Pelagibaculum spongiae: one gene and its partner. The protein of the gene in region 2 interacts with the protein of the main gene of each other region in a pairwise test. Links are inferred from orthologs where the notes say so. Each region holds a gene or a part of one and is shown on either strand. Other genes may lie near its edges.

Region 1 (5,830 bases), on a different replicon or contig from region 2:
GTGCAAAAAGTGACCCGCCCATCAACCAATGACCAAGCGGTGTAGGAGAATCGGTGATGATCAAATTACTGTTTTATATTTTACTGCTGGCCGTTGCGATTACCGCCGGTGTATTAAGCGCTGACGCACCCGGTTATTTAATGCTGGTCATGGCTGGAAAAAGCATTCAAATGCCAATCTGGTTAGCAGTTTGTGGTTCATTAAGCATTTTCTTCCTGCTTTATTTTACCGTCAGAATTTCCAGTCGATTAATCGGTGCATTATCTGGCGACGGTTTATTTGGCAAGGTTAAATCTCGCTCAGCTCGCAAGAAAACAGCTAGAGGCCTAGTGCTATTAACCGAAGGAAATTGGGCTAAATCTGAAAAAATGCTCACTGCCGCCGCGGAAAAAACTAGTAAACCCTTGCTAAATTATTTAGCCGCCGCCAAAGCAGCACAAGAACAAAATGCCAGTGACCGCCGCGATGAATACCTGAAAAAAGCTTTTGAAAGTGAATCAGGTGCCAAAGTTGCCGTTATGGTGACCAAGGCGCAAATGCAGTATGACGCAGGCCAACTAGAGCAAAGCCTGGCAACCTTACAGGAATTGCGTACAAGCCATCCCAAACATGGCCATGTATTAAAACTGTTAATGAAAGTCGCTGATTCATTGCAAGACTGGGAGCTGCTAATGAGCTTGCTACCAGATTTACGCAAGCAAAAAGTGGTTTCAGCTGACGACCTGTTAATCGTTGAACAACATGCATTAACCGGTTTATTAGAACAGGCTGGCGAACAGAAAAATGCTGAACAAGCATTAAAAATCTGGAAGAAATTACCTTCCGCTCGCCGTCAGGAAAACAAGCTAGTTCGCTTATATGCCGAAACGCTATTACAGCTAGGTAAGCTGCAAGATGCCGAACAGTTAATTCGTCAAAGTCTCAACCATAGCTGGAGCGACCGACTGGTTGCACTCTATTCCCGCACTGAAGCGAAAAAGCCTAAAGAGCAAGTGAAACACGCCGAAGCCTGGTTGAAAAAGCGCCCAGATAGTCACGCATTATTACTGACGCTGGCACGGATCTGCCAAAAAGAAAAACTGTGGGGCAAGGCGCGTAACTATTACGAAAGCTGCATTAGCTTATCGCCTGATTCCGCAATTTATGCTGACCTTTCACGGTTACTCGAAGCCCTCGGCGAACAGAAAGCCGCTGACGAATGCGCCCATAAAGGCCTGAAGTTAATGGCCGGCAGCGATAGCAATTTACCGTTACCTGAACAGCAGGTTGCGGTAGCGAGTTAGGTTTTTAAGCTATTTTTAAATAGAAAAAAGGGAAGGCTTGATGCCTTCCCTTTTTTATTAATTGAATGCTTGAAATAATTAGAGCAAAATACGGTTTAATACAGTCAATTACCACGGCGCGTCAAGTGAAAATCAATAATAAGATCATATTGTTTGTTGCTACTGTTTCTGTAATCGCAACTATCAGTTCTTACGCAATTAACTTTGGTTTTACTTTTTCTGATAATCATCAGCGCTGGGGTGAGTTTGGTGCCTACCTCGCGGGCACACTCGGCACTTTCCTAAGCTTAGCTAGTATTCTTTATGTATTTCACTCCAACAACCAACAAATTAAAGAAAACAAGAGGCAAAGTAACATAGAAAACTATGTTGATCAGGCAAATAGAATACTCGATTCATTGCAAAGTATAGACAACAAAATTATCTCACCTCACGTATACATCACAAATATTATTGAGCATCAAAGTTGGGGAAAAGATCACGTTGAAATTCGAGAAAATGAAAAAGGTAATACGGTAGAAATTGCTAACATCACAAAAGATTTATCTTTACACTTCTCAACCACAAGTCCCATCGAAATAATCAACACCTATTTGGGATATTTGGAGTATGCAAATAGCCCAAACAAAATAGCCATAACAAAAGCATGGATTGAAAAAGATTGGCAAATAAAAGGGAAGTTAATCAAGTACAGAGCTTTGACTGGGCACCTAGTTAAAATCGTAACTCAACTATTAGATCATAATTATGATTTATATTTAGCACAACAGATGCTTACAAATACCTACAGTCAAATAATAATACTAAATAAGATTGATTATGCTGACAAAAAAATATTCAATATTCTTGGGTTACTCTTATCTATTCCTGACAAGGGAATGAAGTTTAATCCAAAAGAGCTTGTCTCCAATTTGGTCGAAGACTTGAATAAATCATTGAACCTTTGTTATCAAGAAAATGAATTAAAATTCGTAACTAGCAAGAGGGTGTCGAATTCAACAGGCCTACATGAAATCACTTTACAGCACATAAAGACTCAAAATATTTATGTCCGAAGTGTTAGTGGGGAGTGGAAAGAAATCTGATTTATATCAATTGACCACAGAAGCACCCTGAGCGGGGATCAAGGAATGGATTAGATCACTCATGGTAATGTGCCATCATTATTACTTGGTGCTTAATCATGAAACAAACCTACCTCAACCGCTTTCTTCGCTATATCGCTATTGATACTCGCTCCGATGAATCTAGCAGCACCGTTCCTAGTACTCCAGGGCAAATGGTACTGGCACAGCAGATTGCTAGTGAACTGAAAGCGATGGGCCTTGACCGGGTGCTGCTGGATGATAAGGGTTATATTTCTGCCTGCTTACCGGCTAACACCTTTAATACCCACAACCCAGTTCCAGCGATTGGTTTTATTGCTCACATGGACACCGCACCCGATGCATCGGGAAAAGATGTAAAACCACAAATCATTGAAAATTATTCTGGTGAATCGATCACCCTCAATCAAGCATTGAATATTCAGCTGTCACCTGATGAATTTCCAAAGCTAAAGCAATATATCGGTAAAACACTGATCACTACCGATGGCACCACTTTGCTGGGTGCAGACAATAAAGCCGGTATTGCCGCTATTTTGTGTGCGGTGGAATATTTACAGCAACACTCAGAAATTATTCATGGCGATATTTGCATTGGCTTTACTCCCGACGAAGAAATTGGCCGAGGCGCCGATCATTTCGATGTGGAAAACTTTGCTGCCGAATGGGCATACACCATTGATGGCGGTGAGCAAGGCGAGCTGGAATGCGAAAGCTTTAATGCCGCCAAAGCAACTGTGACGGTACAAGGGCGTAACGTTCACCCGGGCACCGCTAAAAACGTCATGATTAACGCAGCAACCATTGCCCGCCAATTTGCCAATCAAATGCCTGCAGATGAAGTACCCGAGCAAACAGATGGCCACCAAGGGTTTTTCCATTTACACCATATGGCAGGAAACGAGTCGACCGCTACTTTGGATTATCTGATTCGTGATTTTGACAAAACATCGTTTGCGCAGCGTAAAACATTAATGCTGAATATCGCAGACCGTATTAATACTGAATTAGGCGAACAGCGAGTTAGCGTTGAGATTGTCGATCAATACGCTAATATGCATGAAGAATTAGTGAAGCTGCCACATGTGATGGATATTGCCCGCGATGCATTAAACAATTGCTGCGTAACACCGATTGAAAAACCAATCCGTGGCGGCACCGATGGTTCACGCCTTTCCTTTATGGGACTACCAACACCCAATATTTTCACCGGCGGCCATAACTTCCACGGAATTCATGAATATTTGGTCGTTGAGTCCGCATTAAAAAGTGTTGAAGTGATTGTTGAGTTGGCAAGATTGACTGCTGAACAATAGTAGTAATTTTGGCAAGACTTAAGTCAGCCTAAAGTTACTAACAGAAAAGCAAGGAGTCTGAAATGGCTCCTGTTTTTAAAATTTAGAAAAAGTATTATCAAAATGTAACGAAACTAGATAAAAAACTCGGCCGCAAGCGACCGAGTTTTAAAACAACCCGAGCTGCTGGCTATGCTCTTCACCTTTATCCATATGCACTAACTGCTCTTGTACATATTTACGAATAACATCTTCAGTTGCATTACCAATAGTTTCGACAAAGTAGCTTTGCGTCCATAATTTACCACCCCAAAAGAAACGCTTTTTAACCTCAGGATGAAGGCGAAAGAATTCTATTGCCGAGATGCTTTTGATTATTTGCATGACATCTGCAGGTGACATTTTAGGCTCGGTTCTAACAACCATATGAATATGATCTGTCGGTATTTCTAACTCAACAATTTCAATATCATAGTCATAACCAATCTTTTCAATGATGCTTTTTAAGTTTTCCCGATAAGGTTCTACAAACACTTTTCTTCGATATTTTGGAATCCAAACAAAGTGATACATCAGGCGAAAGACATGATGTGAATTTCTACGCACTTCCATAAACTGAACACCCGCACAATGACTACGTCATTGTACGCTATTCAGCTCGGGGGCAAGCCCCCGAGATTTTCGCTTCGCTGGTTAAAACAAAAAAAATGCCGACTTTCCTTTACATTACCGTCACAGAATAAGCGTCACTATCAGATATAGTTCCCAGCAATCAACATGATTGCCAGCGAGAACTCCCCAATGAAAAATTTACTATTTCCAATTCTCAGTAGCGTTTCTATTGCTGTTTTGGCCACAGGCTGCAGTAGCAGTAATAATGACAGCGCCGTTATCGCTGGTGCTTTGGATCAAAACATCACCAAGGCTGAAGTCAGCAACGATAATATTTCAGGCCTATGGCTGCAATATAGTGACGTTTCAATAGAGCCAACGTCTGAAAATTTGACAGGTAGTGCACATCAAATTTCCAGTACGGTAGTCAAGATTGTCGAAAAGGATGGTGAGTTTTATCTCTCTCGCTGCTCCGGCGAAAACCAAGATGATTACTCTGAAGAAAAAATCAGCCTAGGTGAAGACAATAAATTCACTGCTGACTATCGCACCGGAACAATTACTGACAATAAAAAAATAGATTTGATAGTCAACATAGATAATTTCTATCGTTTCATTGGCCCTGTCGGCCCAACTTTACAAAAAAATCCTCAAGCATCAGATGATTTCGATACTAAAATCATCAATGCAAATGCAACCCTATATAAAGTAAGAGATAATACTTTATCTTCTATCGGCAAAACATCGATCAATGATCAAGAATATCCAATCTACTGCATGGACTTAGTGTGGGCACAAGGCCAGTCTGAATACAAAGATACTCAAGAATCTTATTTCGAAGACCGGGTAAGATTTAATTTTGAAGACTATATGAGGACCGGATTGGAATTTAGCTGGAAAACCGATATCGAAAAAGAGCCTGGATACTACGAAAATTCTTCAGAAGAACGTTTACGAGCCATGACTAATAGCGAAAACAACTATTCATATTTCAGAGGTGAAATTCCAAATGAATTTTATCAAGCAACCTCTGCCTTCTCTAACTACAAAGCAGCAGGAACGCTAAAGACAGATGAAGGTGGTGATGTACCCGTTTCTCTTGAAATAGATGTTATGAAATCATTTCCTGAATAAGAATTAAGATTTACTTATTAAAAGGCGGGATCGAAAACCCGCCTTTTACTTATTGGACTCGTACTAGACTTTTTTTAGTGACTGCCATTCTGTTAATAAAAACCTTGTTATCTTCATTGTCACAAAAACAAAAAATATACTCAGGTTTATCTCGAACTGATTTCCCAGCTTTGATTGACATATACAGATAAACCTTTCTATACAAACCTTCCTTGCTATCACCTAGGTGTTTATTCATCTTTTTCAATTCATCACGTACATAAAAAAATGTTGAAGCCATGCAAGATGCTTCTGAAACTTTTGCTTCAGATTCTTCCTGATCAAAACCAATAATCAATGCAGCATGAGAAACCCCTTTGGCATTGGTAGTAGAGATGGCGACAGGGCAATTGCTGCACAG
Region 2 (5,911 bases):
TCAATCTCTACATCAACTGCGTCATCATCCGCAGCCGCCAGTGTCCCAACAAAGTTACGACGCCCATCTACTGGCACAGTAGTACGTATCTCTAACCGCTCCCCAACATAGGCACGGTAATGTTCTGCTGTAAACAAAGGCCGCTCAATGCCAGGAGATGAGACTTCCAAGGTGTATTCCCCGGTAATCGGATCTTCAACATCCAACACAGCACTTACTTGCCTACTCACAAGAGCACAATCATCCACATTGATGCCTTGCTCAGCATCAATATAAATACGAAGTAGTGAATGTCGACCTTGAGCCCGATAATCCAGCCCCACGAACTCGAAACCCAGCGCTTCAACAGAAGGCTGCACCATGGTTTGAAGTCTGTCCGCAGATTTTGCCAATGTAATACCTCAAAAACAAAAAATGGGCTAAAAAGCCCACTCCCAGCGATTATCCCTACGAAAAAGCCCCATATAGGGGCTTTCGAAGGATCATTCTGGTTGCGGGGACAGGACTTGAACCTGTGACCTTCGGGTTATGAGCCCGACGAGCTGCCAACTGCTCCACCCCGCGTCAAAAGCGCCCGGAAATATAACGAAATGTGGCTGTAAAAGCAACATTCCGCCCTTAAAAGCGAAAGGGCTGCATATAGCAGCCCTTTCAATTGGTACCGACGGCCGGACTCGAACCGGCACAGCTCACGCTACCACCCCCTCAAGGTGGCGTGTCTACCAATTTCACCACGTCGGCAAATCAGTTTTACTCAGCTTTTTCAGCTTCGATAGACTCTACTACTGGTACGTCTGAATCATTGATGGGTGTTTCAACTACAGGTATTTCTACCTGCTGCTCAACCGCTGCCGGTTGATCTCCACCAAAAATACTCACAGGCGCCTGCTTACCAGTCGCGAAGTAACCCAGCGTTAAACTGGTCACAAAAAATATAGCGGCCAAGATGGCAGTTGAACGCGTCAGAAAATTACCTGATCCGCTCGCACCAAATACAGTTCCCGAAGCGCCACCACCGAAACCTGCACCGGCTTCAGCACCTTTACCTTGTTGCAGCAGTACAAACCCTATGACACCTGCTGCGGCTAGAACGTGTATGACGATAAACAGTGTATGCATCTATCCTTATCCTGCGGCCTGGATGACCGCGGCAAAATCATTAACTTTCAATGAAGCGCCACCAATCAATCCGCCGTCAATATCTGGTTTCTCGAAGAGAGCGCGCGCATTATCCTTATTTACACTGCCGCCGTAAAGTAGTCTGGTGGAATTTTTCAATGTTTCACCAAATTCAGCCAATACGCCGCGAATAAATTCATGGACTTCCTGTGCTTGCTCTGGACTAGCGGTCAAGCCAGTACCAATTGCCCACACAGGCTCATATGCAATTACACCACCAATAAAGCCTTCTTCGCCAGTTTTTTCTAATACTGCGCGCAATTGTGCGCCTACAACATCAAAAGTTTTTTCTGATTCGCGATCCTGCAGCGACTCACCAATACACAGCACTGGCGTTACATCCGTTGCTTTAACTGCAATAAATTTGTCAGCAACGCGTGCATTGGTATCACCAAACATCTCACGACGCTCAGAATGACCCACTAACGCATAACCGCAACCCATATCAGAAATCATGGCTGCATTAATCTCACCGGTAAAAGCACCACCACTGTACTCACTGCAATCTTGACTACCTACCGCCAGCTTTGTTTCTTTTAAAGCATTTATTGCAGCAGCAACATAAAGCGCTGGCGGGCAAATACCCGCTTCAACTGTTGTCGGCAAAGCTTGCTTCGCCATTTCAGCTGCATAATCAGCAATTGTGGCCAGCGAGCCATTTTGCTTCCAGTTACCTAAAACTAAGGGGGTTCTCATAATCAGATATCTCCTGCTAACTAGTTAATCTTTATCCAAAGCAGTTTCAACAACCAAAGCCAAATCTTCACAAACTTGACGAGTACGTTGCTCACCAACTCCTTCCACCATGACACGCACGACCGGCTCAGTGCCGGAAGGCCTTAACAATACTCGACCTTCACTTCCGAGTAGTTTTTCTGCCTCAGCTACAGCCTGTCGAACTTCTTCGTTAGCCAAAGGATCGCATTTTCTTCGCATCCGAACATTGATCATGCTCTGGGGATACTTGGATATCTCTTTTTTAACTTCAGCTAACGAAACACCTTCATCTACCAGCGCATTCAATACCTGGAGCGCGGCAATAATACCGTCACCTGTGGTGGTTTTATCCAAGCAGATCATATGACCTGACGATTCCCCACCCACCAGCCAACCTTTTTCCTGCAACTGCTGCAGCACATATCGGTCACCGACCTTGGCACGAACAAAGCCGACACCCAATCTTTCTAGTGCATGCTCCAAACCCAAATTACTCATTTGAGTCCCCACCACACCGCCAGGACAAATACCTTTGCGCTTGTAGTAACGAGCTATTACATATAAAAGTTCATCGCCATCAACTAACTCACCTTTATGGTCAACCATAATTAATCGGTCGCCATCACCATCAAAAGCAATACCTAAATCAGCATCCTGCTCAATGACTGTTTGCTGCAATTTTTCAGGGCTCGTCGAGCCACAACCTCGATTAATATTTAAACCATCTGGCTCATGACCAATACAGGTTACCTTTGCACCCAATTCTTTAAATACATCCGGCGCAACGTGATAGGTCGCACCATGGGCGCAATCCAAAACAATTTTCATACCTTTAAGACTGACGTCACCAGGAATTGAAGCCTTACAAAATTCAATATAACGGCCAGCCGCATCTACCACTCTGCGTGCCTTACCTAATTTAATCGAGTCTACGGTAGATATCGGCTTCTCAAGAAACGCTTCTATTTCCGCTTCCAGCTCATCATCCAACTTTAAGCCTTCATGGGAAAAGAATTTAATACCGTTGTCGTAATAAGGGTTATGTGAAGCACTAATCACAATACCCGCATCAGCGCGAAGCGTTCTGGTTAAATAAGCAATTGCTGGCGTTGGCATCGGCCCTAATAACCGCACATCGACACCTGCAGCAGAAAGACCTGCCTGTAAAGCAGATTCAAACATATAGCCAGAAATACGGGTATCTTTTCCAATCAACACCCGGCCACGCCCCTCATTTTTACCCGCAAGCACATGACCAACTGCCCAACCCAGCTTTAAAATAAAATCAGGGGTTATTGGGAATTCACCTACTTTGCCGCGAATACCATCTGTACCAAAATATTTTCTTTGCGCCATATTTACTCCGCACTAGTTTGCGTCAGCGTCATATCAATTACTTTTAATGCATCGACTGTTGGTGCTACATCGTGCACTCGAAAAATTTGACCACCCTTCATTCGAGCAATCACTGCAGCCGACAAACTGCCAGCCAACCGATCTTCAACCGGGCGATTTAATAAATTACCGATCATGCTTTTACGAGAAATGCCGATTAATAACGGCAGTCGCAAAGACTGTAGTTTTTGCAAGTCACTTAATAGCCGATAATTATGCTCGAGTGTTTTGCCAAAACCAAAACCAGGGTCTAATAGCAATCGCTTTCGAGCAATACCTGCAGCGACACATGCGTCGACTCGCTGCTGTAAAAACTCTCTGACATCCATTGCGACGTCATTATATTGCGGACTTTGCTGCATAGTTCGTGGCTGCCCTTGCATATGCATCAAACAAACTGGCACACCCAACTCAGCCGCAGCTTCTAAAGCACCAGGCAACTGCAAAGCCGACACATCATTAATCATATCTGCACCTGCTGCGATCGCCCTACGCATTACTTCTGGCTTACTGGTATCGATTGAAATTAAAATATTTGGAATCGAAGCAATCGCCTTAATCACTGGAATCACTCGCTGCAATTCATCTTCAACAGAAACAGCTTCAGCACCCGGTCGGGTAGACTCACCACCAATATCGATAATCTGCGCACCTTGCTCAAGCATGACTTTCGCCTGATCGACTGCCGCTTCGAGATGATCAAAGCAGCCACCGTCAGAAAATGAATCCGGTGTGACGTTTAAAATCCCCATCACTATCGATTGAGATAAATCCAGCGACCTACCGCCAATTTCCAGCAACATGAAACTATTTCTCCATGAAAAAAATGATTATAAAAACATTGCAGCAAATCACATTGATAAAAATTGAATAAATGTGATTTGCTATTAGCCAGCGATAAAAAAAGCCGATCCTAAGATCGGCTTTTTTTATCAGTTTCGACTATCGCTACAGTTCGCCTGCAGGACCGCCAATACCAGATTTACCATCATCGTCTGCCGCAGGCTTCTTTGGCTCAACTGCTGGCTCAACTACTTCAGCTGACGCCGACCCACCACCTGTAGAAGACCCTGATTTACTAGTTTCTGCAGGTGGGCGAGGCTCTTTACCTTCCATAATGTCTTTGATCTGATCAGCATCAATGGTTTCCCATTTCATCAGTGCGTCAGACATCGCATGTAATTTATCTTTATTTTCAGTCAATAAAGTCTCAGCGCGACGATAATTGCGATCAACGATATTGCGAATTTCTTCATCAATAATGTGCGCAGTTTCGTCACTGACTTCTTTCGTTTTGGTTACCTGACGACCAAGGAAAACTTCACCTTCTTCCTCACCGTAAGTTAATGGACCCAAACGAGCTGACAAACCCCAGCGAGTAACCATATTACGAGCAATGCTGGTTGCACGCTCAATATCGTTCGACGCACCGGTTGTTACTTCGTCTTCACCAAAAATCAACTCTTCAGCAATTCGGCCACCGAACAAAGTCGACATCTGACTCTCGAGCTTTAGCTTGGAATGGCTGTATTGATCTTGCTTTGGCAAGAACATCGTGACACCCAGCGCACGACCGCGTGGAATAATCGTCACCTTGTAAACCGGATCATGATCAGGCACTAACCAGCCAATAATCGCGTGACCCGCCTCGTGATAAGCAGTTAGGCGCTTTTCCTTTTCAGTCATCGCCATCGACTTACGCTCGGCACCCATCATAATTTTGTCTTTAGCAGAATCAAATTCCGCCTGACCAACATGACGAAGATTGTTTCTCGCAGCAACCAACGCAGCTTCGTTAACCAAGTTAGCCAGATCAGCACCCGAGAAACCAGGTGTTCCACGAGCCGTCACTGCAGCATTAACGTTATCGGCCAAAGGGACTTTGCGCATATGCACTTTAAGAATCGCTTCACGACCTCGAACATCTGGCAAGCCAACCGTTACTTGGCGGTCAAAACGACCGGGGCGCAACAAAGCTGGATCCAATACATCGGGACGGTTAGTCGCAGCAATAACGATAACACCTTCATTACCTTCAAAGCCGTCCATTTCTACCAACAACTGGTTCAAGGTTTGCTCACGCTCATCGTGACCACCACCCATACCCGCGCCACGCTGACGACCGACCGCATCGATCTCATCAATAAAGATGATACAAGGCGACTGACGCTTAGCTTGTTCAAACATGTCGCGCACACGAGATGCACCCACACCAACAAACATTTCGACAAAATCAGAACCGGAAATAGTAAAGAAAGGTACTTTTGCTTCACCAGCAATAGAGCGTGCTAGCAAAGTTTTACCTGTTCCTGGAGGGCCTGCCATAAGAACACCGCGAGGCATCTTGCCACCCAGCTTCTGGAATCTGGAAGGGTCTCTCAGGAAATCCACCAATTCGGCTACGTCTTCCTTGGCTTCTTCACAACCAGCAACATCGGCAAAAGTAACTTTCACTTGATCATCGCCAAGCAAACGCGCCTTACTCTTACCAAAAGACATAGCACCGCGGCCACCACCACCTTGCATTTGACGCATGAAGAAAATCCACACACCAATCAGCAATAGCATTGGGAACCAAGAAATAAAGATTTGCGACAAGAAGCTTTGCTGCTCTGGAGGC

What was found. The genes of interacting proteins can lie anywhere in the genome.
Region 1: the proteins of tpiA (region 2) and pepT interact in binary tests that used the Escherichia coli proteins (3 or more experiments, as listed by UniProt). The link is inferred for Pelagibaculum spongiae from one-to-one orthologs.

The regions. Positions count from the first base shown.
Region 1 is NZ_QDDL01000002.1:223,393-229,222, forward strand. The notes cover bases 1,667-4,585. They hold pepT (peptidase T), read left to right. Parts: upstream 1,667-2,466; coding sequence 2,467-3,705; downstream 3,706-4,585. Other genes in these bases: DC094_RS06980 (GtrA domain-containing protein), read left to right, coding at 1,667-2,368; tnpA (IS200/IS605 family transposase), read right to left, coding at 3,853-4,296; DC094_RS06995 (hypothetical protein), read left to right, coding at 4,462-4,585. In the rest of the region: DC094_RS06970 (uroporphyrinogen-III C-methyltransferase), read left to right, coding at 1-45; DC094_RS06975 (heme biosynthesis HemY N-terminal domain-containing protein), read left to right, coding at 57-1,283; more of DC094_RS06980, read left to right, coding at 1,409-1,666; more of DC094_RS06995, read left to right, coding at 4,586-5,430; DC094_RS07000 (papain-like cysteine protease family protein), read right to left, coding at 5,480-5,830. UniProt on the Escherichia coli protein: Cleaves the N-terminal amino acid of tripeptides.
Region 2 is NZ_QDDL01000001.1:403,344-409,254, forward strand. What follows is about bases 1-3,000. They hold tpiA (triose-phosphate isomerase), read right to left. Parts: upstream 1,876-3,000; coding sequence 1,126-1,875; downstream 1-1,125. Other genes in these bases: rimP (ribosome maturation factor RimP), read right to left, coding at 1-392; secG (preprotein translocase subunit SecG), read right to left, coding at 751-1,119; glmM (phosphoglucosamine mutase), read right to left, coding at 1,900-3,000. Outside these bases: more of glmM, read right to left, coding at 3,001-3,252; folP (dihydropteroate synthase), read right to left, coding at 3,255-4,094; ATP-dependent zinc metalloprotease FtsH, read right to left, coding at 4,240-5,911. UniProt on the Escherichia coli protein: Involved in the gluconeogenesis. Catalyzes stereospecifically the conversion of dihydroxyacetone phosphate (DHAP) to D-glyceraldehyde-3-phosphate (G3P).